2 regions of the Kitasatospora sp. NPDC036934 genome follow, and region 2 is predicted to be linked to the other one. Evidence: predicted binding sites of a transcription regulator. Region 2 holds the regulator's gene; the other holds the start of a gene.
The links. Region 2 encodes HspR, which represses chaperone genes until heat shock. Its sites were predicted from a motif close to TTGAGNNNNNNNNNCTCAA; they were not measured.
Positions count from the first base shown of each region.

Region 1 (15,000 bases), on a different contig from region 2:
CCGACTACGACACCCTGCGCGCCCGGATCGCCCGGGTGGTGCCGGGCTTCGAGGACTTCAACGAGAAGGTCCGCCGCCCCGGCGGCTTCACCCTCCCGCACGGCCCGCGCGACACCCGCACCTTCCCCACCGCGACCGGCAAGGCCAACTTCACGGTCAACCCGCTGACCGCCCCCGAGGTCCCGCCGGGCCGCCTGCTGCTGCAGACCCTGCGCTCCCACGACCAGTACAACACCACCATCTACGGCCTGGACGACCGGTACCGCGGCATCAAGGGCGGCCGCCGGGTGGTCCTGGTCAACCCCGCCGACGCCGCCGAACTCGACCTCGCCGAGGGCCGGTACGTCGACCTGGTCAGCGAGTGGACGGACGGCACCGAACGCCGCGCCCCGCACTTCCGGGTCGTCCACTACCCCGTCGCCCGCGGCGGCGCGGCGGCCTACTACCCGGAGACCAACGTCCTGGTCCCGCTCGACTCCACCGCGGACATCAGCAACACCCCCACCTCCAAGGCCGTCGTCGTCCGCTTCGAGCCCGACTCGGCGCCGACGGGCTGACCCGCCCCCGGACGGCACGGAGGCCGCCCAGCGTCACCGGACGCTGGGCGGCCTCCTAGGTCCTGGCCCGACAGGGCCTGGGCCGCCGGGTCAGTGCAGCAGGCCGCCCAGCGGCAGCGTGGCCGTCGGGCTGCCCGGTGCGGCGGCGCTCGACGAGCCGGTGGTGCTCGGCGTACCGGTACCGGTCGGGGTCTGCGTCGGGCTCTGGGTCGGGCTGCCCGTGGGGGTCTGAGTGGGCGTGCCGGTCGGCGTCTGGGTCGGCGTGCCCGTCGGGGTCTGGGTCGGGGTGGCGGTGGGCGTCCCGGTCGGCGTGCCCGGGTCGGTCGGCGTGGGCGTGCCGGTGGACGGCGTGCCGCCCGGGGCGGGCGTCGCCGGGGTGCCGCCGGCCGCGGGGGCCGGGGTCGTCGGGGCCGGGCTGGGCGCGATCGGGGTGGCGGAGTCCCAGCCCTTGGGCAGGTCCGGCACCTTCCAGGCGCCGCCGGCGTCGTCCGCCGCGCCGTCCGGGTCGGGCCGGACGGCGCCGAGGATCGGCATCGAGCCGATCGGCGACACCTTGATGAAGGCGCCGGGCCGCGGGGCCTGGACGATGAGTCCGCCGCCGATGTACATCGCGACGTGCGAGGCGTCCTGGAAGTAGACCACCAGGTCGCCGGGCCGCAGCTGGTTGAGCGGGACGTGCTGGAGCTGCGCCCACTGCTCCTGGCTGGTGCGCGGGATGGCCTTGCCGGCGTGCAGCCAGGCCTGCGAGGTGAGGCCGGAGCAGTCGTAGGAGTCGGGGCCGGTGCCGCCCCACAGGTACGGCTTGTTCAGCTGGGCGAGGGCGAAGGCGACGGCGCCGCGGCCGGCCAGCGAGGGGGTGCGCTCGCCCTTGCCGAGGGCGCCGGAGGCGAGGAAGGCGAGCTGGGCCTCGTCGGCCTGGGCCTTCTCCAGCTGTTCGAGTTCGGTCCGCTGGGCGCCGGTCAGCGAGGAGACCAGCTGTTCGACCGAGGCGAGGTCGGCGGCGACCTTGGTCTTGGCCGCGTCCTGCTGGGCGACCAGCGTCCGGGAGGTCGCGAGGGCGTCCTCGGTCTGCTTCTTCAGACCGTCGAGGGCGTCCCGGTCGGCCTTCAGCTTGTCCAGGAACTCGGACTGCGAGCGGCTGGCCGCGGCGAGCAGTTCGGCGATGGTGACGGCCTCGTACGGGTCCTTGGAGAGCAGCAGTTCGGCGTAGGCGGAGGTGGCGCCGTTGCGGTACTGGGCGGCGGCGAGCTGGGAGGCGATGTCCGTCCCGGCGTCGACCTGCTTCTGCTGCCGGTCGAGCTTGCCCTGGAGGTCGGTGAGCGTGGCCTGCTGCTCGGTGACCTTGGCGACCGCGCCGTTGTACTGCTCGGTGGCGGCCTCGGCGCTCTGGTACAGCCCGTGGAGCTGGTCGAGCAGCGGTCCGAGGGTGGCCTTGGCGGCGGCGAGCGGGTCGGCGCCGGGCGCGACGGTGATGCCGGTGCCGGGGTCGGGCGAGGCGTAGGCGGCCTGGGTGGCGACCGGCAGGGCGAGTGCGGCGGCCGCGAGGACGGCTCCGCACCTCAGGGCGGCCCGTACCCAGGGGCGTGCCCCCGACGTCTCCGTGCGCTGTGCAGCCCCGCCCATGGGTTGGTCCTCCCCGCCCTTGCCCTGTCCTGCCCCGGTGGCGCCGTCCACGGGCTCCCCCGGGGACGATCCCGGAGATCCTCCCACGGGTTACTCGGCGGAAACAGAGCGCACGCGGACCAGGAGGTTAATTTCCGATTGATCCGTTGATCTGTGAGACAGCTCTCATCAAACGGGGGCGAACCAGGACGTTCTCGGCTAAGGGCCAGCTCAGCGCGGCCAAGGTCACCCTCCCGAAAGCTCCTGGCCACCGCCGGGACACCGGAGGAACCACGATTCCCGATCCAGTTCACCTTCCGTTCACCAGACGGACCTACGGTCGCGACGTCATCAACGTCCGTGCGACAACTAAGACGATTGTTTGGGTATGGAACACATCTCGTTCCTGGTGGCCGTTGTGATCATCACGGCGCTCGCCTTCGACTTCACCAACGGGTTCCACGACACCGCCAACGCGGCCGCCACCGCGATCGCCACCGGCGCCCTTCGCCCCAAGGTCGCGGTCACCATCGCGGCCCTGCTCAACTTCGCGGGTGCGTTCCTGTCCGTGAAGGTCGCCACCACCATCTCCGGCGGCATCGTCAACGAGAAGGCGGGCGTCCACCCCGAGATCATCTTCGCCGCACTGGCCGGAGCGATCCTGTGGAACCTGCTGACCTGGCTGCGCGGCCTGCCGTCCAGCTCCTCGCACGCGCTGTACGGCGGCCTGATCGGCGCCACGATCGTCGGCGTCGGCATGAACGGCGTCAACTTCGACACCGTGATCACCAAGATCATCATCCCGGCAGTCGCCTCCCCCGTCGTCGCCGGACTCGCCTCCTGGGGCGCCACCAAGCTGGCCTACGCGATCACCCGCAAGGGCAACGGCGCCGCCACCGACAAGGGCTTCAAGACCGGGCAGATCTTCTCCTCCTCACTGATCTCGCTCGCGCACGGCACCAATGACGCCCAGAAGACGATGGGCATCATCACCCTGACCCTGGTCTCCGTCGGCGCCCTTCCGCACGGCGCACTGCCCCCCACCTGGGTGATCGTCTCGGCCGGCGCCGCGATCGCGCTCGGCACCTACATGGGCGGCTGGCGCATCATCCGCTCGATGGGCAAGGGCCTGGCGGACATCAAGCCGCTGCAGGGCTTCGCCTCCGAGTCGGCCGTCTCCACCGTCATCCTGACCTCCTCGCACATGGGCTTCGGCCTCTCCACCACCCAGGTCTGCACCGGCGGCATCATGGGCGCCGGCCTCGGCGGCCCGAAGCCGGAGCTGCGCTGGAGCCTGGTCCGCCGCATGGTCTACACCTGGGGCCTGACCCTGCCGGCCGCGGCCCTGGTGTCCGGCGGGGCGGCCGTGCTGGCCCGCCAGGGCACCTGGGGCGTCGCCCTGGTCGGCGCGGTGCTGGTGGCCGGTTCGGCCACGATGTGGATGATCTCCCGCCGTCAGCCGGTGGGCGCGGACAACGTCAACGACGTCCCCGAGATCACCCCCGTCGAGGTCACCACCGCCACCCCGGCCAACGCCGTCCCCACCCCCGCCTCGACCACGGTCGCGGCCTGAGCGCCGAGACCGAGGAGCACTCACCATGCACATCAAGTGGAACGCCCTGGCCCAGACCGCCGGCATCAGCTTCGGCGTCACCGTCGCCGTGGTCGCCGTCTTCGCCCTCGGCATCCTGGCGCTGTCCCGCCGGGAGGCCGCGCTGAGCGCCCGTGAGCCGGGCGGCCGGGCGGCCGGCGGCGGCAAGCCCGCCCTGCTGGCCGGCGCGTACGCCTGTTTCGCGCTCTGCGCCTGCGCCGTGGTCTACGGCCTGGTGCTGATCGCCGCGCCGTAGCAGCACCCGCACCGTAGGGCCTGCCGGCACCCGCAGCACGCCGAACGGGCCGGGGAGTGTCGAACACTCCCCGGCCCGTTGCGCGTTTCCCCGCCGCCGTCAGCTCTCCTGGCTGGTCCGCAGCGCGGTCTCCCGGATGAACAGCACGGTGACGAAGGCCAGCGCCGCGAAGGGCGCGGCCCACAGGAAGACGGTGCCCACGCCGTGGCCGAAGGCGTCGGTCACCAGCGGGAGGATCGGGGCGGGCAGCTTCGCGAGGTCCGGGATGCCGCCGCCGGCCGCCGCGTGCCCGGCCGGGATGTGCGCCGCGGCCAGGTTCTCGGTCAGGTAGTGGCCGACCTTGTTGGTCATCAGCGCGCCCAGCGCGGAGACGCCCATCGCGCCGCCCATGGTGCGGAAGAAGGTGACGACGGAGCTGGCCGCGCCGAGCTCGTGCCGGGGCACCGTGTTCTGCACCGCGAGCACCAGGTTCTGGCTGGTCAGGCCGAGGCCGATGCCGGTGAGCGCCATGTAGAGGGAGAGCAGCCCGTAGTTGGTGTCGACCCGGGCGGTGCCGAGCAGGCCGAAGCCGACGGCGAGCAGCGCGGTGCCGGTGACCAGGTAGGCCTTCCACCTGCCGTACTTGGTGATCAGCCGGCCGGCCACGGCGGAGGAGACCGCCAGGCCGACGATCATCGGCAGGGTCATCAGGCCGGCCGTCGTCGGCGACTTGTCCCGGGCCAGCTGGAAGTACTGGCTGAGGAAGGTGGTCGCGCCGTACATCCCGACGCCGACCAGCACGCTGGCGATCGCGGCCAGGGTGACGGTGCGGTACTTGAAGAGGTCCGGCGGGATGATCGGCTCGGCGGCCCGGCGCTCGACCACGATCGCCAGGGCGCCCAGCAGCAGGCCGCCGCCGACCATCACCGCGGTCTGCCAGGACAGCCACGGGTAGTTGGTGCCCGCCAGGGTGATCCAGATCATCAGCAGGCTGACGGCGCCGGTGATGACCAGCGCGCCCAGGTAGTCGATCTTCACCTTGCGCTTGACCACCGGCAGCTTGAGGGTGCGCTGCACCACCAGGATCGCGGTCACGGCGAACGGGATGCCGACGTAGAAGCACCAGCGCCAGCCGAGCCAGGAGGTGTCGACGATGACGCCGCCGATCAGCGGGCCGCCGATGGTGGCGAGGGCGAAGACCGCGCCGAAGTAGCCGCTATACCGGCCGCGCTCGCGCGGCGGGACCATCGCGGCCAGGCAGATCTGGCCGAGCGCGACGACACCGCCGGCGCCGACGCCCTGCAGGGCGCGGCAGGCGATCAGTTCGCCGGTGTTCTGCGAGAGCCCGGCCAGCGCGGAGGTGGCGATGTAGATCAGCAGGGCTATCTGGAGCAGCAGCTTCTTGCTGACGAGGTCGGAGAGCTTGCCCCAGATCGGGGTGGCGGCGGTCATGGTGAGCAGCGCCGCGGTGATGACCCAGGTGTAGGCGGACTGGCCGCCGTGCAGGTCGGTGAGGATGTGCGGCAGGGCGTTGGAGACGACGGTCGAGGAGAGCACGGCCACGAACAGGCCGAGCAGCAGGCCGGACAGTGCCTCCATCACCTGCCGGTGGGTCATCGGTCGGTCGTCGACGGCGGCTGTGGTGCCGATCGAGGCCTCGGTGGTCACGGTCATCTGGGTCCTTCGGCGAGGCGGGCTGGGCGTGGAGCGCGGGGGTACGCGGGGCATGAAAATTTGTTGCCTTAAGCAACCATACGACCGATGGTTGACTAGGGCAACTTTCTTCAAGCTCTAGCAAAGCCCGCGCCCGGGCGGCCCGCTCACTCCGCGGGCGGCTCCCCCAGCACCTCGTTGAAGCGGTGCAGCAGCTCGGCGAACCGGTCCACGTCCTCGCGCGGCCAGCCGTTCATCACCTCGCGCACCCGTCGCATCCGGACGTCCCGGGCCGACTCGTAGCGCCGTCGGCCGTCCTCGGTCAGCGAGACCAGCGCCGCCCGGCGGTCCAGCGGGTCCGCCTCCCGGGCGACCAGGCCGAGCTCCTCCAACGCGCGGATCTGCCGGCTCACCGTCCCCTTGCCGACCGCGAAGTGCACGCCGACGTCCGTCACCCGCACCCGCCCGGCCTGCTCGATGTAACCGAGCATGCTGTACGCCATGCCGTCCAGCCCGGGGTGCACCCGACGTGAGAGTTCCGCCACTCTCGCGCGGCCCCGCCGGAACATCAGCCCGACCTCACGCTCCACCGCCACCAGGGCTTCCTCGTCCGTCACCGCGCCAGTATCGCCCAGCGACGGTGGCCGAGAATCGGCGCGGGAGGTAGGACAACCCAGTTAGTTCATGGTATTAAGTATCCGTTTTCCGCCGATACGCAAGGAGATGTGGATGGCCGCCCCGGGGCAGGGATTCGTCGCGGAACTGAAGGGCGCGGTCACACCGCGTGCGGCACTGCTCGTGATCGGGGTGCTGCTGCTGCAGCTCGGCTTCATCACCTCGTACGTCGGAGCGCTGCACCACCCGACCCCGCACAAGCTGTCGATCGCGGTGGTCGCCCCGCCGCAGGTCACGCCCAAGCTGGTGGCGGCCCTGGAGTCGGTGCCGGACGAGGCCGTCAAGCCCGTCACCGCGCCGGACACCGAGACGGCGACCCAGCAGATCAAGGACCAGAAGATCTACGCCGCGCTGGTCGTGGACCCGAACGGCACCGAGGACACCCTGCTCACCGGCAGCGCCCGCGGCACCTCCGCCGCCAAGGCCGCCGAGAGCATCACCACCGCACTGGACAAGTCCCAGGGCCGCACCGTCAAGGTCGAGGACGTCGTCCCGCTGGCCAAGGGCGACACCAACGGCCTCACCGCGTTCTACCTGGTCATCGGCTGGTGCGTCGGCGGCTACCTGGTCGCCTCCATCCTCGGCATCAGCGCCGGCTCCAAGCCGGCCAACGTCCACCGCCTGCTGATCCGCCTCGGCGTCCTGGCGCTGTACTCGGTCGGCGCCGGCCTCGGCGGCACGATCATCGCCGGACCGGCGCTGGACGCGATGCCCGGCTCGATCCTGGCCCTGACCGCGATCGGCACCCTGGTGGTGTTCACGGTCGGCGCCTTCACCATGGCGCTGCAGTGCCTGTTCGGCATCATCGGCATCGGCCTGGCCGTGCTGGTCTTCGTGGTGCTCGGCAACCCGAGCGCCGGCGGCGTCTACCCCGCTCCGATGATGCCGCCGTTCTGGCGCGCGATCGGCTCGCTGATCCCCAACGGCGCCGGCACCAGCGCCACCAAGTCGATCGCCTACTTCGGCTCCACCAACCTGGGCATGCCGATCCTGGTCCTGGTGATCTGGGCGGTGATCGGCATCGGCGTCGCCCTCCTCGCCGTCCTGCGCGGCCCGCGCGGCCCGCGCGACGGCGAGCGCGAGCTCACCACCGAGGCCCCCGCCGCGGCCTGAGCCCCGACGCGGCATCGATCCGAGCCCCTGGCCAGCACGGCCGGGGGCTCGGTCGCGTTTCGAACGGGTACGGGCCGGGCTCAACCGCCCGCGAGCGGCCCCGGGTCGGCGACGATCGCGCGCACCACGCCCACCGCCGCGCCCAGCAGCGGGCCGCGCCGGCCCAGCCGGGAGACCGTCAGCCGCTCCGGCGTCCACGGCCGCACCGTCACGCGGTCAGTCAGCTCGCGCCGCATCGCCGGCAGGAGCCAGGGCGCCAGCCGGGCGTAACCGCCGCCGAGCACCACTTCGGCCGGGTCCAGCAGGTTGACCGCCCCGGCGGCCGCGATGCCGAGTGCCGAGCCCGCCCCGGCCAGCGCGGCCCGGGCCGGTTCGTCCCCGGCGGCGGCCCGTTCGGCCAGCAGCGTCACCCAGTCGCCGCGCACGCCGGCCAGCCCGGCCGCCCGCAGCACCGCCGTCTCGCCCGCGTACTGCTCCAGGCAGCCGTGCGCCCCGCAGGCGCAGCGCGGCCCCTCCGGGTGGACGGGCACGTGCCCGAGTTCGCCCGCGTAGCCGCGCGCCCCGCGCAGCAGTCGGCCGCCGACCACCACGGCCGCGCCGACGCCGGCCTCGGCGGAGACGTACAGGAAGTCCTCCGGGCTCTCGCCCAGCCACCGTTCGGCCAGTCCGCCGAGGTTGGCCTCGTTGTCCGCCTCCACCGGCAACTCCCCCAGGCCGTCCCCGGCCAGCCGCAGCGCCGGGCGCAGCGCGGCGGCCAGCGGGACGTCCTGCCAGCCGAGGTTGGCGGCCCGCTGGAGCACCCCGCCGCCGACCAGCCCGGGGACGGCCAGGGTGAGCCCGGCCGGGCGCAGGCCCGACTCGGCGACGGCCGAGTGGATCAGCCGGGCGAGGTCGGTCATCACGGCGGCGGGCGGCCGGCCGCGGTTGGCGCTCTCCTGGCGGCGCCAGGCGCGCACCTCCCCGCGCAGGTCGACCACGCAGACGCCGAGGTGGCGGACGCCGATCTCGGCGCCCAGGCCGCCGGGGCCCAGCGGGTTGAGTCCGAGCGCGGTGCCGGGTCGGCCGACCTTGCCGCTGGGGGCGGCCGGGCCCTCCTCGACGACCAGGCCGCCGGAGATCAGCTGTTCGGCGAGCGAGGAGACCGCGGCCCTGGTCAGCCCGGTCTCGGCGGCCACCTCGGCGCGCGAGCGGGGGCCGCGGGCGATCACCCCGAGCACCAGGGCCAGGTTGGCCCGGCGCATCCCCTGCTGGCTGGCGGGCCCGGCCCGAACGCCGTCCGGCTCCCCGCGCATAACTCTCACCTCACGGTCTCGGAGCGCTCACGGTCACGGAGCGGCTCACGGTCCCGGCGCACCTCTTGGACTCAGGTCGCGTCCCGTGGCATCTCGGGTGCAGCGTAACCGGGTTCCACCTCGGAGTGCGTCCGCACGGCGGGGCTGGTGAAGACCCAGCGCCGCATCGCCCAGAAGCGGAACAGCATGGCGACGAAGGTGCCGACGACCATCCCGCTGAGGAAGTCCGCGACCTCCTGCTGGAACGGGCTGAGGTAGGGCTCGCGCAGGCCGAGGGCGTACCGGGAGAGCGCCAGCGGGATCACGTTCACGCCGATCGCCACCGCGCTGACCAGGAAGAACAGCAGGGCCTCCGGTCGGCGCCCGTCCGTCCGGAAGGCCCAGCGGCGGTTGAGTACATAGGAGACGACGGTGGCGATCACCGTCGCCACCGTCAGCGCCACCACCGGCGCGTGCGCCAGGACGGTGAACTTGAGCTCGAAGTCGATCACCGTGGTGAGCGCGAAGCAGCCGCTGCCGACCAGCAGGAACTTCACCGGTCGGCGGTGCCGCACCAGGAACGGGCGCAGCCGGGCCGGCACCCGGGCCAGGGCGCGCTGCGTGGGGGACGGCATCTCCGCAGTGTTGCACGCGGAGCGGCCGTCCCCCCGTCGGCCACGTCAGGCCGCGGCGACCAGCACCCCGGCGGGCTCCAGGGCCAGCGCGAGCACCTCCCGGACGTCCGCCACCGGGTGGACCGTGAGGCGCTCCAGCACCTCGGCGGGGACGTCGTCCAGGTCGGCCTCGTTGCGCTTGGGGATGATCACCGTGGTGAGGCCGGCCCGGTCGGCGGCGAGCAGCTTCTGCTTCACCCCGCCGATCGGCAGCACCCGCCCGGTCAGCGACACCTCACCCGTCATCGCCACGTCGGTGCGCACCTTGCGGCCCGAGAGCAGCGAGGCCAGCGCCGTGGTCATGGTGATGCCGGCGCTCGGCCCGTCCTTGGGGACGGCCCCGGCCGGGACGTGCAGGTGCACGCCGCGGTCGCGCAGCGAGGTGACCGGCAGTTCCAGCTCGGCACCGCGCGAGCGCAGGAAGGAGAGCGCGATGTGCGCGGACTCCTTCATCACGTCGCCCAGCTGCCCGGTGAGGGTCAGCCCGGTGCCGCCGGTCTCGGCGTCGGCCAGCGAGGCCTCGATATAGAGGACGTCGCCGCCGGCGCCGGTGACGGCGAGGCCGGTGGCCACGCCGGGGACGGCGGTGCGCCGCTCGGCGGGCTGCTGGGCGGACTCCGGCACGTGGTGCGGTCGGCCGATCAGGGCGCGCAGGTGCTCCGCGCCGACCTCGGCGGGTAGCTCGCGCTCGCCCAGCTCGGCCTGCGCGGCGATCTTGCGCAGCACCCGGGCGATCGAGCGCTCCAGGGTGCGCACGCCCGCCTCCCGGGTGTACTCCCCGGCGAGCCGGCGCAGCGCCTCCTCGTCGACGCTGACCTGCCCGTCGCCGAGGCCGGCCTTCTCCAGCTGGCGCGGGAGCAGGTGGTCGCGGGCGATGACGACCTTCTCGTCCTCGGTGTAGCCGTCCAGGCGGACCAGCTCCATCCGGTCGAGCAGCGGCTCGGGGATGGCCTCCAGCACGTTGGCGGTGGCGAGGAAGACGACGTCGGAGAGGTCGAGCTCGACCTCCAGGTAGTGGTCCCGGAAGGTGTGGTTCTGGGCCGGGTCCAGCACCTCCAGCAGGGCGGCGGCCGGGTCTCCCCGGTAGTCGGAGCCGACCTTGTCGATCTCGTCGAGCAGGACGACCGGGTTCATCGAGCCGGCCTCCTTGATCGCCCGCACCAGCCGGCCGGGCAGCGCGCCGACGTAGGTGCGCCGGTGGCCGCGGATCTCCGCCTCGTCCCGGACGCCGCCGAGCGCGACCCGGACGAACTTGCGGCCCATGGCGCGGGCCACCGATTCACCGAGCGAGGTCTTGCCGACGCCGGGCGGGCCGACCAGGGCGAGCACCGCGCCTCCCCGGCGGCCGCCGATCAGGCCGAGCCCCTGGTCGGCCCGGCGCTTGCGGACGGCCAGGTACTCGACGATCCGCTCCTTCACGTCGCCGAGGCCGGCGTGGTCCGCGTCCAGCACGGCGCGGGCGCCGGCGATGTCGTACGCGTCCTCGGTGCGCTCGTTCCAGGGCAGCTCCAGGACGGTGTCCAGCCAGGTGCGGATCCAGGAGCCCTCGGGCGACTGGTCGGAGGAGCGCTCCAGCTTGTCGACCTCCTTGAGCGCGGCCTCGCGGACCTTCTCGGGCAGGTCGGCGGCCTCGACCCGGGCGCGGTAGCCGCCCTCCTCGTCGGCCGGGTCGCCGTTCAGCTCGGCCAGCTCCTTGCGGACGGCCTCCAGCTGGCGGCGGAGCAGGAACTCCTTCTGCTGCTTGGCCACGCCCTCCTCGACGTCCTTGCGGATGGTGTCGTTGACCTCCTCCTCGGCGAGGTGGTCGCGCAGCAGGGTGAGCGCGTACTCCAGTCGGGCGACCTGGTCGGCCTCCAGCAGCACCTTGAGCTTCTGCTCGGCGGTGGCGAAGGGCGCGTAGCCGATGTTGTCGGCGAGCTCGCCGACGCCCTCGATCCGGTCGACGCGGTCGACGATCTGCCAGGCGCCGCGCTTGCGCAGCCACTGGGTGGACAGCGCCTTGTACTCCTTGACCAGCTCGGCGGCCCGACCGGCCACCGGCATGCCGACCGAGGACTCCTTGAAGGGCGTGGTCTCCACCCAGAGCGCGGCGCCGGGGCCGGTGGTGCCGGCCCCGATCCGGACCCGGCGCACGGCGCGCACCAGTGCGGCGGGGTCACCGTCGGCGAGGCGGCCGACCTGCTCCACGGTGGCCAGCGTGCCGGCCGCCGCGTACGAGCCGTCCACCCGCGGGACCAGCAGGACCTGCGGCTTGCCGGAGCCGGTGACCGCCGCGCGGGCGGCCTCGACCGCGGCGCGCACCTCGGTGTCCTTGAGGTCCAGCGGAACGACCATGCCCGGGAGGACGACCTCGTCGTCGAGCGGCAGCACGGGCAGGGTGAGCGGTGTGGACGTCGATGCCATGATCTCTCCCCAGTCAGCGAACTTGAGTCGACCTGACTAAGTCTTCGCGGGCACCGGATGTTCCCGGCATCTTGTTCGCTGTGAGCGAACGCGCCGTCACCGGAGCGGTCGAGTGGAGGCGCCGTCAAAAGGGCGGGGAAAGAACGGCCCAAGAGGGCCCCGGCATCAGCGCACGGCGGACGGCGGCCGCACCCCGGCCCGCACCACCGCGAAGACCTGAGCGGTCGAGGAGGCGGCGGAGCCGACCCCCCGGAGCCGCGCCGAGCGGATCCGCGGCCGCGGCGGGCGGCGCTCGATCCGGCGCAGCCAGGGCCACAGCGCCATCCCGGTGAGCAGCGCGGCCGGGTGCCCCACGGCCGTGACCAGGTCCTTACCGGTGACGATCTGCTGGACGATCATCAGCCCGGCACCGGCCAGCACCGCGACCCGGGCGGACCGCGGCAGCGCCCCGGCCGCCGCACCCAGGCAGGCGAACACCCCGTAGCTGACCCCGATGTCCAGCCGGTCCATCGCCTCCGGCGCCAGCCGCCCGGCCTCCACCGCGGTGATCACCACGCCCTGGGAGAGCAGCGTGGCCGCGACGTGCCCGATCGCGAACACGGCCGCCGCCCGGGCCGGGCCGACCCGGCGCTCCAGCGGCGCCAGGGTGAGGGCGAATCCCCACAGGTAGGGGACCCAGTCGCCGCCGGCCACCCAGACCCCGCTGAGCACGAGGGCCCGCAACGGGTGCTGGAGCAGGTTGTGGCCGTCCGAACTGGAGGCCTCCTGCAAGCGCTGGACGAGTTCCGGATCGGCGAGCCGGGCAAGGGTGGAAGTCGCTCCCACCACGGCCAGATATCCGAGCGTGAAGGGAGTGCGCCGGGGCGTCGGCACGCGTTCCAGCAGCCATTCGAAGACGCCGCCGCGAAGTCCGCACCGGAGCATTCCGTACGGCACCCGCGCGGACCCGCGCCCGGCGGAGTCCCGCCGCAGTCCCGCCATGACGCCTCCGCTCCACGCCCGCGGCCGGCGGTGCCCGAAGGTGCCCGGAGTACCGGCGCGGACGCCGGATTCCGCCCTGCGCGGCGTTGTCGCGGCCACGCTACGTCGAGGTTCTGAGAGGCACCTGAGAAAAGCCCGTGAAGACCGTCGACGCGGGGAGCGGCCGGATTACCGACATTGGTCCAGACCTTCTCCCGATTAACGCGTCAGTAGGGGCTCTGACCGGCGACTTGGCGTCAACTGAACTGCATACGTACCGTTACGCAGTGAAAATTCGCCGGGTAAGGTATCGGCCCGTGCCCACTCGTGCAGTGGGCCCAAGGGCGGCCGGACAGCCGCTCTCAGCGGGCCGGAAACGTCCGGTCCACCTGCCGGGAGGCATCCGCTGTCCGTACGCTGCGGAGTGCGCGGGAGAAGTGGGCGGAAGACCATCCGCCCGCCGCTCCCGGGCGCGCGACGGGACGGCGGACCCGGCACAGTCCACGACGGAACAAGACTACGAGCGGAGCCCCGCCATCCCCACAGGTGGCCGGCCCGCAGCCCTGGGGGCGGTGGCGTGACCGTGACAGAAATTCAGCAGGACAACCCCAACACCGGCGGCACTGTGAGCAGCCAGCGCAGAGTGCTGGTGGTGGAGGACGAACCCACGATCGCCGAGTCGATCGCCGCCCGGTTGGGCGCCGAGGGGTTCAAGGTCGCCGTGGCCCACGACGGCCCCGGCGCGGTGGACGGCTTCCACACCTGGCAGCCGGACCTGGTGGTCCTGGACATCATGCTGCCCGGCTTCGACGGGCTGGAGGTGTGCCGCCGGATCCAGGCCCAACGCCCGGTGCCGGTACTGATGCTGACCGCCCGCGACGACGAGACGGACCTGCTGGTCGGCCTCGGCGTCGGTGCCGACGACTACATGACCAAGCCCTTCTCGATGCGCGAACTGGCCGCCAGGGTCAACGTGCTGCTGCGCCGCGTCGAGCGCGCCCAGCAGGCCGCCCGCACGCCCGCGCTCGGCAGCCTGCGCTTCGGTGAGCTGGAGATCGACCACGTGCAGCGCCGGGTCCGGCTCGCCTCGGGCGACGTCCACCTGACGCCGACCGAGTTCGACCTGCTGGCCTGCCTGGCCGCCCAGCCGCGCGCGGTGCTCACCCGCGAGCAGCTGCTGGCCGAGGTCTGGGACTGGACCGACGCGTCCGGCACCCGCACCGTCGACAGCCATGTGAAGGCGCTCCGCCGCAAGATCGGTGCCAGTTGGATCCGCACCGTCCACGGCGTCGGATACGCGCTGGAGGCCCCGCTCTCCTGACGGGGGCTCCGGGCGACGGGCCGCCGGGGGGCCCGTGTCCGGCACCGCCGTGACACCACGCGGGGATCACAGGGGACCAATGACCTTTCCACAGCAACGCAACGGGGACGCCGACGGCGCGCGCCCGCAGAACCTGGCAGCCCGCGCGGCCAGCCGGGTCTGGGCCGACATCCGTCCGCTCGACCCGGTCCGCTCGATCAAGGGCAAGCTCGCCCTGCTGGTGATCGTCTCCGTGTTCCTGGCCACCGGGATGGTGGTCGTCGCGATCCGGTCCGAGACCCAGATCCGGATCATCATGGTCTTCTCCATGATCGCCTCGCTGCTGTTCATGCAGTTCCTCGCGCACGGGCTGACCGCCCCGCTGCGCGAGATGACGGACGCCGCCCGCGCGATGGCCTCCGGCGACTACAGCCGCCGGGTCGAGGTGAGTTCGCGCGACGAGATCGGCGAGCTGGCGGCCGCCTTCAACGCCATGGCCGCCGACCTCCAGGCCGCCGACCGGCACCGCCGCGAGCTGGTCGCCAACGTCTCGCACGAGCTGCGCACGCCGATCGCCGCGCTGCGCGCCGTGCTGGAGAACGTGGTGGACGGCGTCGTCCAGCCCAATCCGGCGACGCTGGGGGCCGCGCTGGAGCAGACCGAGCGGCTCGGCCGACTGGTCACCCACCTGCTGGACCTCTCCAAGATCGACGACGGCGTGGTCGATCTGGACGCCCGCCCGTTCGAGGTGCGCGAGTTCCTGGACGGCGTGCTGCGCGGGGTCACCGTGGACGGCGCGACGGCCGGCGGGGCGTTCTCCCGGCGGGGCGACGTCCGACTGGCCCTGGAGGTCAGCCCCGCCGGGCTGACCGCCGTGGCGGACCCGGAGCGGCTCCACCAGGTGGTCGCCAACCTGGTCGACAACGCCTGCAAGCACTCCCCGCCCGGCGGCACCGTCACGGTGCG
Region 1 is NZ_JBVJQR010000010.1:93,163-108,162, reverse strand. It holds gene ACZ7BZ_RS17290 (FdhF/YdeP family oxidoreductase) at 1-557, shown strand, start outside; gene ACZ7BZ_RS17285 (NlpC/P60 family protein) at 648-2,180, opposite strand; gene ACZ7BZ_RS17280 (inorganic phosphate transporter) at 2,548-3,732, shown strand; gene ACZ7BZ_RS17275 (hypothetical protein) at 3,758-4,006, shown strand; gene ACZ7BZ_RS17270 (MDR family MFS transporter) at 4,106-5,602, opposite strand; gene ACZ7BZ_RS17265 (MarR family winged helix-turn-helix transcriptional regulator) at 5,806-6,255, opposite strand; gene ACZ7BZ_RS17260 (ABC transporter permease) at 6,368-7,426, shown strand; gene ACZ7BZ_RS17255 (ROK family transcriptional regulator) at 7,507-8,718, opposite strand; gene ACZ7BZ_RS17250 (GtrA family protein) at 8,790-9,332, opposite strand; gene lon (endopeptidase La) at 9,378-11,774, opposite strand; gene ACZ7BZ_RS17240 (rhomboid-like protein) at 11,940-12,698, opposite strand; gene ACZ7BZ_RS17235 (response regulator transcription factor) at 13,318-14,055, shown strand; gene ACZ7BZ_RS17230 (sensor histidine kinase) at 14,135-15,000, shown strand, end outside.
Region 1: the regulator HspR is predicted to act here: its motif matches at 11,797-11,815, upstream of lon (endopeptidase La).

Region 2 (15,000 bases):
CATCCAACGGCACGTCCGAAGGGTCGTGCTCCCGGTTGTCATCGGTGCGGCGATGCTGGTGGCCGTGTGCTCCTCGCTCCCTCAGGAACGACACGTGAGCTCCGGGCACATTGCTGCGGTTGCACTCATCCAAAACGACATAAACTGGACGTGAGGTTCGTCGCCCCCAGGTCACGGGAAAGTGCGGTGGCGCCCGGGTGCGGCTGGTGACTCACGGTTGGATCGGGGCGTCTTGGGTCGCTCGTCCGAGAACGTAGCCCAGTTGGAACAGTGAATCCACGTTGTAGTCGTCTCGCATCTCCGCTATGTGGCGCGCCAGGGTTCTTTCGCTGATACCCAGACGGCGTGCGATGACGCGGTGGTTCGTTCCTTCAAGCAGTAGTTCGATGATCGTCTGTCGCAGCCTGGAGACGACCTCCTGTGGAACTGCCCGATTCCCGTCGAACTCAAGTGCGCGGGCCCAGTTGCGTTCAAATATCTCATCGGCGAGATATTTGATGACGGATTGATCATATATGAATGCCGCAAGGCCCATGTCATCGGCAACAGGAATTACAGCTATTCGGCGATCGATGATAATGAGTCTGGTGTAGGGCTCGTCCAGGGTGCGGAACTGTGAACCTGCCGCAGTCAAGGTGGTGACGTAGTCCCTGGTCGGCTGGTGATATCGCGTGCTCGCGTGGTAGATGGTTCTCATGCTGGCGCCGAGCCGGAGGACCGCAAGGTCGGGCTCGATGCTTGCTGCGAGGACCTCGGGCGGGCGAGGCCCGCCAGGCTGCATCGCGAGCGCTTCCACCAGTCCCTTTTCGGTGGACTGCCGGAGCCTCTGGTTTATGAGTGCTTTTCCGCGAACGTATTCGATCGGGCCGCCGATCTGGCTTGGCGAGTGAAATCCTTCGGCAAGTTCATTGAAATCCGTGGGGATCGATATAGCGCGGGACAGTAGATCCAGTGCCTGTCGCTGCCAAGTGAGGCTGAGGCTCATCGAAAGCTGTGCGGGGTCGACTGCCACGAACGTTCCGGGCTCATCGATATCGGGGACCAGTAGTCCGATCTCTGTCAGTTCTTTAAGTGCATCTGTGGCGGCATATTTATCGTCCTTGCGGATCGTCCTGCCGCGCCTCTGGCTGATGGCTAGGAAGAGCTCTCGGGCTGCGGGTGACAGGGTGCGAGATCCCTTCGCTGGAAGACCTGCCTGTTCCCGGCCGCTCATTTTTCTCTCCTTGCCATTTTCCGGACAAGATGGTTGGTGAAGCCCGTGGAATACGTGAATTCGACCGGCTCGGTGTGACCCTGCTGGTAGGCGAGGACCGTCCAGCGGACAGCCACTCTCTCACCACACGCCAGCCGCCGGCACCCCCCGAACAGGAGGGAGCCGGCGGCTGTGGTGCGGTCCGGGCCCCGGGTCAGCGCTTGGGGCGCCAGACGACGAGGGCGCTGGATTGCGGCGTGGGGGGCTGGTAGGGGACGAGGTCGCGGCGGTAGGAGGCGTGGACGGCGGCCTCGCGCTGCTGGAGGGCGGTGGCGGCGCCTTCGAGGGAGTCGACCAGTTCGGTGATGCGGGACTGGAGGGCGGTGACCTGGTTCTCCAGCTCGATGATCCGCTTGATGCCGGCCAGGTTGATGCCCTCGTCCTGGGAGAGCCGCTGGACCTCGCGCAGCTGCTGGATGTCGCGGGCGGAGTAGCGGCGGCCGCGGCCGGCGGTGCGGTCGGGGCAGACCAGGCCGAGGCGGTCGTACTGGCGCAGGGTCTGCGGGTGGAGGCCGGAGAGTTCGGCGGCGACCGAGATGACGTACACCGGAGTGTCCTCGGTGAGCACGTACTGCGGCGGGGCGGCGGCGCGGCGGGGCCGACGGGGGCCGTTGCCGGGCAGGCCCTCGCCGAGGCCGGGGCCGATGGGGCCGTTGGAGTCCATCGGGCCGTCGGCGCCCATCGGATTCATCGGGTTGAGGGGGTTCGGGGACATCTGGTCGTCACGCTCCCTTCGCCGCCCGGAAGAGAGCGGCTCGTGGGTCGTCGGAGGCGGTGGCCTCGCGGTACTGCTCCAGCGCGTTCAGCGCGTCGCCGGTGACGTGCTGCGGCACCACGACCTCGACGGTGACGAGGAGGTCGCCGCGGGTGCCGTCCTTGCGGGTGGCGCCCTTGCCGCGGGCGCGCATGGTGAGGCCGTTGGCGCTGCCCGGGGGGAGCTTGAGCTTCACGGCGGGGCCGTTCAGCGTGGGCACCTCGATGGTGGCGCCGAGGGCGGCCTCGGGGAAGGTGACCGGGACGGTGACGGTGAGGTTGTCGCCCTTGCGCCCGAAGACCGGGTGCGGGTCGACGTGCACGGTGACGTAGAGGTCGCCGGGCTGGCCGCCGCGTTCGCCCTGGGCGCCCTTGCCCTTGAGCCGGATCCGCTGGTCGGCCTGGACGCCGGCCGGGATGCGGACCTGCATGGTGCGGGCGGAGCTGGCCCGGCCGCTGCCGTGGCAGTCGGGGCACGGGTCGTCGACGATCATGCCGCGGCCGCGGCAGTCCTTGCACGGCTCGGAGAGCGCGAAGGCGCCCTGGCCGCGGCTGACGGTGCCGGCGCCGACGCAGGTCGGGCAGACCCGCGGGGTGGTGCCGGACTTGGCGCCGGTGCCGTTGCAGAGGCGGCAGGGGGCCTGGCTGGTCATCCGCAGCGGCACGGTCGCGCCGTCGACGGCCTCCTCGAAGGAGAGCGTCACTTCGGTCTCGACGTCGGCGCCGCGCCGGGGCTGGGCCTGCCGGGTACCGCCGCGGTTGAAGAGGCCGCCGAAGACGTCGCCGATTCCGCCGCCGCCCCCGCCGCCCTGGTTGCCGCTGAAGAGGTCGCCGAAGTCGAAGCCGTAGCTGCCGGTGCCGGGGCCGCCGGTGCGGAACCCGCCGTTGGCGAATAGGCTGCGGGCCTCGTCGTACTCCTTGCGGCGCTTCTCGTCGGAGAGGACGTCGTAGGCCTCGGAGATGTCCTTGAAGCGCTCCTCGGCCTTGGCGTCGCCCTTGTTCGCGTCGGGGTGGAACTCGCGGGCCAGTTTGCGGTAGGTCTTCTTGATCTCGGTGGCGGTGGCGTCCTTGGGCACGCCGAGGACCTTGTAGTAGTCCTTCTCCACGTAGTCCTTGCCACTCATGCGCCCACCTCGCTGAGCTCGGCAGCCGCGGAGCGGTACACGCACTTCAGAATGGTTCGCCCGCTGCGCTCGCTCACGGCTTCCGCCACCTCCCGATGTCCATCGTCACTGCGCTGTCAACAGCAGCCGAAAGAAGTGCTGTTGACAGCGCGCTGCGGAGTCGGCCGCCGTACTGGCCGGCGTACGACTCCGCAGCGCACTGGTTGTCAGCTGTCACAGGTTGTCAGCTGTCCGAGCCACCGTCGGACTTGTCCGGGTCGGCGGACTTGGCCTCGGCGTCCGGGCCGGGCGTCGTCTGGGTGCCGGGCTGGGGCTCGGCGACGGCGACCATGGCCGGGCGGATGATCCGCTCGCCGATGCGGTAGCCGGGCTGGAGGATCTGCACGCAGGTGTCCTCGGTGACGTCCGAGGAGTAGCTGTGCATCAGAGCCTCGTGCTGGGTCGGGTCGAAGGGCTCGCCCTCCTTGCCGAACTGCTGCAGGCCCAGCTTGGCGACGACCATCTCCAGGGAGTCGGAGACGGACTTGAAGCCGCCCGTCACCTCGCCGTGCTCGCGGGCGCGGCCGATGTCGTCCAGCACGGGGATCAGGGACTCCAGGATGTTGGAGACCGCGATCTCGCGGACTGTCAGCCGGTCGCGCTCGACCCGCTTGCGGTAGTTCTGGTACTCGGCCTGCAGGCGCTGCAGGTCAGCGGTGCGCTCGGCCAGCTCGCGCTTGGCCGCGGCGAGCTCGTCAGAGCCCTCGCCGGCACCGCCGGCCGCGGCCTCCTCGGCAGCCTTGATCACGGCTTCCTCGGCGGCGGAGTCGTCGCCGGGCTTACCGCCCTGCGGCTTGTCCGTCATGCCGACGCACCGCCCTTGGGCTTCTCGTCGTCCACGATCTCGGCGTCGACGACGTCGTCCTCCTTGGCGTGGGTGGACTCGCCGGCCGCGGCGGCACCGGCACCGGCGGCGTCGGCGTTGGCGTAGAGCGCCTGGCCGAGCTTCTGGGCGGTGGTGGAGACCTTCTCGGAGGCCTCGCGGATCTTCGCGATGTCCTCGCCCTTGAGGGCTTCCTTGAGCTCGCCGATGGCGGTCTCGACCTCGGTCTTGACGTCGGCGGGGAGCTTGTCGGAGTTGTCCGCGATGAACTTCTCGGTCGAGTAGACGAGCTGCTCGGCGGAGTTGCGGGTCTCGACGGCCTCGCGGCGCTTGTGGTCGTCCTCGGCGTACTGCTCGGCCTCGCGGCGCATGCGGTCGACCTCGTCCTTCGGCAGCGAGGAGCCGCCGGTGACGGTCATCTTCTGCTCCTTGCCGGTGCCGAGGTCCTTCGCGCCGACGTGCATGATGCCGTTGGCGTCGATGTCGAAGGTGACCTCGATCTGCGGCAGGCCGCGCGGCGCCGGCGGCAGGCCGGTCAGCTCGAACATCCCGAGCTTCTTGTTGTACGCCGCGATCTCGCGCTCGCCCTGGTAGACCTGGATCTGCACGGACGGCTGGTTGTCCTCGGCCGTGGTGAAGATCTCGGAGCGCTTGGTCGGGATCGTGGTGTTGCGCTCGATCAGCTTGGTCATGATGCCGCCCTTGGTCTCGATGCCGAGGGACAGCGGGGTGACGTCCAGCAGGAGGACGTCCTTGACCTCGCCCTTGAGGACACCGGCCTGGAGCGCGGCGCCGATGGCGACGACCTCGTCCGGGTTGACGCCCTTGTTGGCGTCCTGGCCGCCGGTCAGCTCCTTGACGAGCTCGGCGACGGCGGGCATGCGGGTCGAGCCACCGACCAGGACGACGTGGTCGATCTCGGAGAGCGAGATGCCGGCGTCCTTGATCACGTTGTGGAACGGGACCTTGCAGCGCTCGAGCAGGTCCGCGGTCAGCTGCTGGAACTGGGCGCGGGTGAGCTTCTCGTCCAGGTGCAGCGGGCCCTCGGCGGAGGCCGTGATGTACGGCAGGTTGATCGAGGTCTCGGAGGACGAGGACAGCTCGATCTTGGCCTTCTCGGCGGCCTCGCGCAGACGCTGCAGGGCCATCTTGTCCTTGGACAGGTCGACGCCGTGGCCGGACTGGAAGACCTTGACCAGGTGGTCGACGACGCGCTGGTCCCAGTCGTCGCCACCGAGGTGGTTGTCACCGTTGGTGGCCTTCACCTCGACGACCCCGTCGCCGATCTCCAGCAGGGAGACGTCGAAGGTGCCGCCGCCGAGGTCGAAGACCAGGATGGTCTGGTCGTCCTTGTCCAGGCCGTACGCGAGGGCGGCCGCGGTCGGCTCGTTGACGATGCGCAGGACGTTGAGGCCCGCGATCTCACCGGCCTCCTTGGTGGCCTGGCGCTCCGAGTCGTTGAAGTACGCCGGGACGGTGATGACGGCGTCGGTGACGGTCTCGCCCAGGTAGGCCTCGGCGTCGCGCTTCAGCTTCTGCAGCACGAAGGCCGAGATCTGCTGCGGGTTGAAGTCCTTGCCGTCGATGTTGATCTTCCACCCGGTGCCCATGTGGCGCTTCACCGAGCGGATGGTGCGGTCGACGTTGGTGACCGCCTGGCGCTTGGCCACCTCGCCGACCAGGACCTCGCCGTTCTTCGCGAAGGCGACGACGGACGGCGTGGTCCGAGCGCCCTCGGCGTTCGTGATGACGGTGGGCTCGCCACCCTCCAGAACGCTGACGACCGAGTTCGTCGTGCCGAGGTCGATGCCGACCGCGCGTGCCATCGTAGGTACCTCCACGGAAGAGTTGAGCTTTACGGGCTCAAGGATGCACGACTCGACGGGGGGCGTCAACAGGTATGAGTGCCAGTCGCTCAACTTTACTGAGGCCCCACGTGGCGCGGGTGGTGCCCGGCGCTCAGTGGCGGGGAGGGGGCGGTGGCGGTTGCGGTGGCGGGGTCGGTGGCGAGGGCGCGGGCCGCGGCGGTGCGGGCGACGGCGGCCGCGGACGGCCGGGGCGGCGGGCGTGCGGTCACGTGACTGCCGCCATAGCTTGGGAACCTTCTGGAGAACTGTTGCGCACCGGTAATGTCCGGGCCGTCGGCCCGGCAAGTTACCGACCAGTACAATCAGTTCGGAAAACCGCAGAACCGCAGAACCGCAGAACCGCAGACACTGCTCAACCGCAAGCCGCAGGAGACGGAGAGCGATGCAACTAGCAGCGATCGTCATCTCGCTGGTCACGTTCGTGATCGGCACCGCGCTCGCCCTCCGTGCGGCGTGGCACATCTTCAGGGTCGTGCTGACCGGCGCGCCGGACTCGACCCGCTTCGGGAAGCCCGCCCAGCGGGTCAAGACCGTCGCGACCGAGTTCTTCGGCCACACCCGGATGAACCGCTGGGGGATCGTGGGCATCGCCCACTGGTTCGTCGCGGTCGGCTTCTTCAGTCTGGTGCTGACCATCGTCAACGCGATGGGCCAGCTCTTCGACGCCGAGTGGGAACTGCCGATCATCGGCGACTGGATGATCTGGCAGCTCTTCGTCGAGCTCGTCGGCACCCTGACCACGCTGGGCATCGCCACCCTGATGGTGATCCGCCTGATGAGCCTGCCGTCCCGGTCGGGCCGCAAGTCCCGGTTCGCCGGCTCGATCGCCTGGCAGGCCTTCTACGTCGAGTACACGATCCTCGGCATCGGCCTGTGCATCCTGATGCTGCGCGCCCTGGAGGGCGCCCTGGCCGGCGTCGACTCGTACGGCCCGGAGCACCTGGTCTCGTACCCGATCACCTCCGCGCTGAGCGGGCTGTCGCACGGCACCCTGGAGAACCTGGTCTACCTGTTCGCGATGCTGAAGATCTGCATCTCGTTCGCGTGGGCGATCACCATCGGCCTCAACCCCTCGATGGGCGTGGCCTGGCACCGCTTCCTCGGCTTCTTCAACATCTACTTCAAGCGCGAGGACGACGGCGGCACCGCGCTCGGCGCGCTCCGTCCGATGACGAGCAAGGGCCAGCCGATCGACTTCGAGGACCCGGCCGAGGACGCCGTCTTCGGCGTCTCCCAGGTCGAGCACTTCTCCTGGAAGGGCATCCTCGACTTCTCCACCTGCACCGAGTGCGGTCGCTGCCAGTCGCAGTGCCCGGCCTGGAACACCGGCAAGCCGCTCTCGCCCAAGCTGCTGATCATGAGCCTGCGCGAGCACGCCTACGGCAAGGCCCCCTACCTGCTGGCCGGTGGCGGCAAGGACATGGAGGGCACCGAGCAGGCGACCGCCGAGCAGCTCAAGGACGTCCCGGCGGCCGCGCTGGCCGAGGCCGAGCGCCCGCTGATCGGCACCGCCGAGGAGAACGGCGTCATCGACCCGGACGTCCTGTGGTCCTGCACCACCTGCGGCGCCTGCGTCGAGCAGTGCCCGGTGGACATCGAGCACATCGACCACATCGTCGACATGCGCCGCTACCAGGTGATGATCGAGAGCAACTTCCCGACCGAGGCCGGGACGATGCTCAAGAACCTGGAGAACAAGGGCAACCCGTGGGGCATGGCCACCAAGGCCCGCCTGGACTGGGTCAAGGAGCTCAAGAAGGAGACCGGCATCGAGGTGCCGGTGATCGGCGAGGACATCGACCCCGCCGAGGTCGAGTACCTCTACTGGGTCGGCTGCGCCGGCGCCCTGGAGGACCGCGCCAAGAAGACCACCAAGGCCTTCGCGGAGCTGCTGCACACCGCCGGCGTGAAGTTCGCCATCCTCGGCAAGGAGGAGACCTGCACCGGTGACTCCCCGCGCCGCCTGGGCAACGAGTTCCTCTTCCAGATGCTCGGCGCGCAGAACGTGGAGACGCTGAACGCCGCGCTGGAGGACGCCCCGACCAAGCGGATCGTGGCCACCTGCCCGCACTGCTTCAACACCATCGCCAACGAGTACCCGCAGCTCGGCGGGCACTTCGAGGTGATCCACCACACCCAGCTGCTGCAGCACCTGATCGACGAGGGCAAGCTCGTCCCGGTGAACCCGGTCGAGGGACTGATCACCTACCACGACCCCTGCTACCTGGGCCGCCACAACAAGGTCTACAGCCCGCCGCGCGAGATCATGGACAAGGTCCCCGGTCTGCGCCAGCAGGAGATGCACCGGCACAAGGAGCGCGGCTTCTGCTGCGGCGCCGGCGGCGCCCGGATGTGGATGGAGGAGCGCATCGGCAAGCGGATCAACACCGAGCGCGTGGACGAGGCGCTGTCCCTCAACCCGGACATCGTCTCCACCGCCTGCCCGTTCTGCCTGGTGATGCTCTCCGACTCGGTCAACGGCAAGAAGAACGAGGGCGCGGCCAAGGAGCACCTCAAGGTGGTCGACGTGGCCCAGCTGCTGCTCGACTCGGTGAAGGCCACCCCGCCGGCCGAGGCCGAGGAGCCGGCGACGGTGGACGCGTAACCGCGACCGCTGTTCGACAGTTCTGCAACAACCGCCCGGCCCGGTGGACGCCGCCAACGCGCCCGCCGGGCCGGGCTTTTCGGTGCCCCGGGCGACGGCCGGCGGTACGGCGGGCGGACGGCGAGTGACGCTGATCGCACGACCGCCGGACGGGCATTCGGTCGGAAGGAAATACAGTAGGCGCCGGACCGGCGCGAGCCGGTCGACCCGTTCCAGGACGGGACCAGACCACCAACGGAGGTATCGGCCCGCCGGGCCGGGCCGCAGAGACCACAAGGGGAACAGCGCAGACCATGACCGAGGCGATCATGCTCGTCGGTGGTAAGGGCACGCGACTGCGTCCGCTGACCACCCACACTCCCAAGCCGATGCTGCCGGTTGCCGGTGTTCCGTTCATCGCGCACCAGCTGGCCCGCGCGGCCGCCGCCGGCGTCACCCGGGTGGTGCTGGCCACGTCCTACCTGGCCGAGGTGTTCGAGGACCACTTCCAGGACGGCACCCCGTACGGGATCGAGCTGGTCTACCTGACCGAGCGCGAGCCGCTGGGCACCGGCGGGGCCATCCGCAACGCCGCCTCCGGGCTGACCTGCGGACCGGACGAACCGGTCCTGGTCTTCAACGGGGACATCCTCTCCGGCCTCGACATCGCCGCCCTGCGGGACGGCCACGTGGCCGCCGGGGCCGACGTCACGCTGCACCTCACCCGGGTGGAGGACCCGCGGGCCTTCGGCCTCGTCCCCACCGACGCCGACGGCCGGGTGCTGGAGTTCCTGGAGAAGCCGGAGACGCCGGAGCAGATCGTCACCGACCAGATCAACGCCGGCTGCTACGTCTTCACCCGCTCCGTCATCGACCGCATCCCGGCCGGCCGGGAGGTCTCCGTCGAGCGCGAGACCTTCCCCGAGCTGCTGGCCACCGGCGCCCTGCTGCGAGGCGTCGTCGACACCTCGTACTGGCTGGACCTCGGCACCCCGGGCGCGTTCGTCCGCGGCTCGGCCGACCTGGTCCTCGGCAAGGTCGACTCCCCGGCCGTCCCCGGCCCGACCGGCGACGCCCTGCTGCTGCCCGGCGCCACCGTCCACCCCGGCGCGGTGCTCAGCGGCGGCACCGTGGTCTCCGCGGACGCGGTGGTCGAGGCCGGCGCCATCGTCGAGGGCAGCGTGATCCTGCCCGGCGCGCTGATCGGCCCGGACACCCTGGTGAAGGACTCGATCGTGGGCGCCTACGCAACCGTCGGCGACCGCTCGGCGCTGGACGGCGCGGTGATCGGCGACGGCGCGATCGTGGAGTCCGACAACGAGCTGCCCAACGGCATCCGGATCGCCTGCGGCACCCTGCTGCCGGTCGGCGCCGTCCGCACCACGGCCGGCCCGGGCGGCTGCCCGGCCGGCACCACCGCGGCCGCCGCGGTGCACGGGCCGTCGGTCAGCGCCCAGCGCTAGGACCCCTCCGCGCGGACGGCCGCCCAGGCGGGTTTCGGACCCGTTCGTCTCAGGCTCGCTGCAAACCGGCCCCGGCTTCGTCCGGGGCCGACGCGCACTGGGCCGGACGGGTACCTTCGGAGCGTGGCTGGTAATCGATACGACAGCGGTCAGGGCGCCGACCGTCCGCACGGCGGATGGCCGGCCCCTCCGCCGCCGCCGGCGGGGGCGCCCGGGGGGTACGGGCGGACGGACGGGCCCGTGGACGGGCCGGAGTACTTCACGTCCGCGCACCCGACGGTGGCGGCCGCCGGGCCGGGGACCCCCGGAGGGCCCGGAGGCACCGTCGGCGACGGGTACGACCCGTACCGGGCCGACCGGCCCGGCAACACCCAGGCCTTCCCGGTCGGCGACCCGTACCAGGGCGGCGACCCGTACGGCCCGCAGCACGGTCAGGACCACGGTCAGGACCACGGCTACGGCCGGTACGGACAACCCCCGGGCCCGGGCCACTACGGCGACGGCGGGTACGGGCAGCACCCGCCGTACGGCCAGCAGCCCCCGCCCCCGTACGGCGGCGGCCCGGACCAACAGCCCCCGTACGGCCAGGACAACGTCACCGTCTACCGCGCCGGCGGCCAGTCCGCCCCGCACGTCAGCGGGCCGCGGCCGCAGTGGCGCGAGCTGTTCGTCGGCATCTTCCGCACCCCGACCGCGATCTTCGACCGCACCCGGGACCACCAGGTCTGGCTGCCCGCCCTCACCGTCTCGCTGACGTACGGCGTGCTCGCGGTGCTCGGCATCGGGCTGACCCACGACGACATCGTCAACTCGACCTTCTCGGTGGCCCTGACCGGCCTGTGCGCCGCCGCCGTCGGTTTCACCGTGGCCGGCGCGGTCTTCGGCGCGGTCACCTACGCGCTGGCCCGCCAGCTCGGCGGCGACGGCCCGTGGAAGTCCACGGTCGGGCTGGCCGCGCTGATCGGCTGGCTGACTGACGCGCCCCGGCTGCTGCTCGACCTGGTGCTGCCCTCCGGCAGCATGGTCGTCCAGCTGGTCGGCTGGGCCACCTGGGGGCTCTGCGCGTACCTGCTGACCTGCATGGTCCGGCGGGTGCACGACCTGCCCTGGGGCAAGGCGGCGGCCGCCTCGGCGGTGCAGCTGCTGGCGCTGCTGGTGCTGATCAAGCTTCCGACACTGGGCTGATCAAGCTGATCAAGCTGCGCGCGCCGGGCTGATCGGGCTTTCGACCCCGGGCTGACCGGGCTCCCGGACCGGTGCCGGGGGCCGGCAGGCAGAATGGTGGGCGGATCCGGCCGGAAGGCCCGGGCCCGCCCACCCCCCGTCCTCCACCAGCGCCGGAGCCAGCCATGACCCTCCCCACCACCCACGTCAGCTTCCCGGCCGGGGCGGTGACCGGAGAGTCGCCGGTGCTGGCGGTGCACCCGCTGGCGGACGGTCGCTACGCGGTGGTGACCGCGGCCACCCCGTTCCACCCGCTCGACCACACCTGGCCCGACCAGCCGGCCGACCACGGCACCCTGACGGTCGACGGCACCGAACTGGCCGTGCTGGACTGCCTCACCGGCGCGGTCGGCCCGGACGGTGGCGCGCCGCTGGTCGGCGCCGAGATCCCGGTCAAGCGCGGGGACGAGGAGTGGTCCTGGCTGGTGCTGCACGTCCTCGCCGCCGACCCCGGAGACCTCATCGGCCGCACCGCCCTGCTCACCGTCGACGCCGGGCGCCGGGCCGCTCTGAGCGCCTCGCACAGCGGCTGCCACCTGCTCGCCCTCGCCCTCAACGCCGCGCTCGCATCGCGCTGGCGCAAGGACCCGGGCCGCTCGGACGCCTTCGGCAACCCCGACTTCGACAGCCTCGCGATGGCGAGCTCGGTGATGGACACCGAGGCCAGCACGGACACCTACCGGCTCGGCAAGTCGCTGAAGAAGAAGGGCTTCACCGTCGACGCCACCGAGGAGTTCCCCGCCCTCGCCGACGCCCTGCCCGCCCTCACCGAGGCCGTCAACGCCCGGCTCGCCGACTGGGTCGCGGCCGACGCCCCGGTCCGGATCGAGGTCCCCGGCCCGGAGCTGACCGCCCGCCGCCAGTGGCACTGCGAGCTGCCCGAGGGCGGCGCGCGGATCTTCTGCGGCGGCACCCACCTGCACCACCTGGGCGAGCTCGCCGAGCTGCGCACCGAGCTGCGGCTGTCCGAGGACGGCGCCGAGCTGGTCGCGATCACCAGCCCCAAGCGGGCCTGACCCCCCAGGCGGGCCCGACACCCCGCGCGAGTCCCGGAAACGCCACGGGCGGCCGACCCCTCGGAAGAGGGATGGCCGCCCGCCGTGCGTGCACTCCGCCGTGGTGCGGTCAGACCTCGCTGCGGTGGAAGTTCAGGTACGAGCGGGACGGCGTCGGACCGCGCTGGCCCTGGTAGCGCGAGCCGTAGCGCGCGGAGCCGTACGGGTGCTCCGACGGCGAGGAGAGCCGGAACAGGCACAGCTGCCCGATCTTCATCCCCGGGTAGAGCTTGATCGGCAGCGTCGCGACGTTCGACAGCTCCAGCGTCACGTGGCCGCTGAAGCCGGGGTCGATGAAGCCCGCGGTGGAGTGGGTGAGCAGGCCCAGCCGGCCCAGGCTCGACTTGCCCTCCAGGCGGGAGGCCACGTCCTCGGGCAGCGTGATGACCTCGTACGTCGAGGCCAGTACGAACTCGCCCGGGTGCAGGATGAACGCCTCGTCGCCGTCCGGCTCGACCAGCCGGGTCAGGTCCGGCTGCTCCTCGGAGGGGTCGATGTGCGGGTACTTGTGGTTCTCGAACACGCGGAAGAAGCGGTCGAGGCGCACGTCGATGCTCGACGGCTGGATCATCGCCGGGTCGAAGGGGTCGACGACGACCCGGCCCAGGTCGATTTCGGTCCGGATGTCCTTGTCAGAGAGCAGCACGCTTCGAGGTTACGTGCACGACGGGGCCCCGGACGAATCCGTCCGGGGCCCCAGGTGTCCTCCCGCCGGCCGTCAGGCCAGGAACTCGGCGGCCTCCAGCCGCATCGCCTGCGCCAGTTGGGCCGTCGACAGCTCCCGCACGTCGGCCAGCACCGAGCTCCGGAGCCGTCCGCACTGCGGACAACGGATCAATCGTCCGGGCCCGAGCCGCCCGGGACCGAGGTTCTGCATCGGGAACGTGGTGGTGCTGAACAGGTGCCCCTCGGCACAACGAACGACGGCGCGCTGCTCCATCGATCCCCTTCCCATCCCTAACCCAGTACTCACCCGTACTCATCGCGCCCCGGCGGCCAGGCCCCGGGACAGCGTCACATTAGGGGATGTTCCGGACATTCCACACCATGGCTCGCCGCCCCGACCCCGCACCCACCGGAGCACTCACACGCGGCCCAAACAGTACGCCTCCCACCCACCCCCGCCCGGCTCCGCCACGGCCTCGGGCCGGCCGTGCAACCACAGTCACGGATGGGGTACAGTGACACTGGATCGAGCGGTCTCTGACAGCTCATCAGGCGGGCGTAGTTTAATGGTAGAACATGAGCTTCCCAAGCTTAGAGCGCGAGTTCGATTCTCGTCGCCCGCTCCATATCGAAAGCCGCAGGTCATCTGACCTGCGGCTTTCGTGTTGTCCGGAGCAAGCTGCCCGGGGTCAGCCGGTGGGGCGGCCGGTGGGGCGGCCGGTGGGCATCACCAGGTCGTACTCGGCGTACCAGACGGACTTGGCGAGCAGCGGGTCGGCCAGCGCGGCGAAGAGGCCACCGAAGGCCTCGGTCCCCGTGAGGGCCTCGATGTTGCCCTGGATGAGCTTGAGCGTGTCGCCGTGGGCGAGGCGGTCGAGGGCCGCGCGTTCGTCCGCGCTCAGTACGACGTTGCGCTGGAGGAAGTCGTGCAGCACCGGTGGGGCCGCGTCCGGTACCGGCTGGTCGTTGCGGGTCCGGTCGTGGAGACCCGGTTGGCCAGGACCATCTGGTCGTCGCGCACCGGTCGGTCGATGACCTCGTCGGCTTCGGGGTCGCCCTCCGTCGCGGCCTGGTCGCCGGGCAGCACCCAGGAGGACTGCGGGGTTCGGCGGGGCCGGGCCGGCCCGTCGAGGGGGCGGTGTTCGGCCAGCAGCTCATCCGGCTGGGGCAGCAGCGTGCCGTACGGATCGAGGCGGGGCGAGGACCGGGCGAACGCCGCGACGGGCGACGACGCCCCGAGGGACTCCAGGCCGGCGGCGCCCAGCAGTACGGCGTGCCGCAGGCGGCCGCGTAGTAGCTGACCGAATTCGGTACCGCTCGCGGTGGTGCCGGCGGCGAGGATGCGGTCGAAGGCGTCCGGCGTCCGGCGTGGTCAGCTTCTCTGTATCCGACTCCATGTGAGAGAACCGTCAACTTGCGCTTGATATAGGCGAGTTGACCGCCGAAGCTGGCCGATACGGCCAGGTCCGCGGGAGTCGGGAGCGCTTGCCCCCAGGGCAGGACCGGAACGCCCGTCTCCGCGAGCAACTTCTTTGCGCCGGACTGGAAGGGGGACGATCCGGTGCAGGTGGCCAACACCTGAATGCGCAGATCCTCACGGAACAGCGGCAGTGCATCGAGCAGCCGCGTCGCCGCGGTCACGTTGTGGATGACCAGCTGGACTCGTCGGCACTGTCCGCGGGTGGCCCGTCGGGCCGCATCGGGCCCCACCGGTACGCGAACCCAGTGCTTCAGGTCCTCCGCCGCGTGACGATCCCGGCTCTTCCGTTTCGGGGCCTTGTGGCCGCCCGGTGCGGTCTTGTCGTCGGAGGTGCCGACGTACCGCGTCGCGGGTGAGGCCCCGGCGGTCCTTGGCGGGCCCCGGCGGCAGGAGAAGCAAGCGACACGGTGCGGATCGGTGGTTCGACTGCACCGCGCAGTGCGATCCAGGGTCGGCCACTTGCGGAACTGTCGGTGCCCGGCCACCGTCCAAGCAGTGACGGAATGCCTGCCCGGGTTGAACACCGGGAGGAGTACGGAGGGCCCTGTGCAGTCAGGTGGTGCCGAACTGAACCTCGGATGCCCGGACGGCTTTCGCGGCGGCGCGTCGGCCGCGCCGGACTGGTGGCCGGTGCTGGCCCCGGATGTGACGATTGGTCAACTCGACGCG
Region 2 is NZ_JBVJQR010000002.1:159,379-174,378, reverse strand. It holds gene ACZ7BZ_RS03550 (helix-turn-helix domain-containing protein) at 212-1,213, opposite strand; gene ACZ7BZ_RS03545 (heat shock protein transcriptional repressor HspR) at 1,407-1,916, opposite strand; gene dnaJ (molecular chaperone DnaJ) at 1,975-3,129, opposite strand; gene grpE (nucleotide exchange factor GrpE) at 3,353-3,973, opposite strand; gene dnaK (molecular chaperone DnaK) at 3,970-5,817, opposite strand; gene ACZ7BZ_RS03525 (hypothetical protein) at 5,913-6,068, opposite strand; gene ACZ7BZ_RS03520 ((Fe-S)-binding protein) at 6,242-8,464, shown strand; partial or broken gene manB (mannose-1-phosphate guanylyltransferase) at 8,758-9,822, shown strand; gene ACZ7BZ_RS03510 (Yip1 family protein) at 10,147-11,091, shown strand; gene ACZ7BZ_RS03505 (alanyl-tRNA editing protein) at 11,256-12,146, shown strand; gene dcd (dCTP deaminase) at 12,256-12,831, opposite strand; gene ACZ7BZ_RS03495 (hypothetical protein) at 12,904-13,125, opposite strand; tRNA gene ACZ7BZ_RS03490 (tRNA-Gly) at 13,404-13,477, shown strand; gene ACZ7BZ_RS03485 (hypothetical protein) at 13,541-13,786, opposite strand; gene ACZ7BZ_RS03480 (hypothetical protein) at 13,990-14,145, shown strand; gene ACZ7BZ_RS03475 (hypothetical protein) at 14,878-15,000, shown strand, end outside.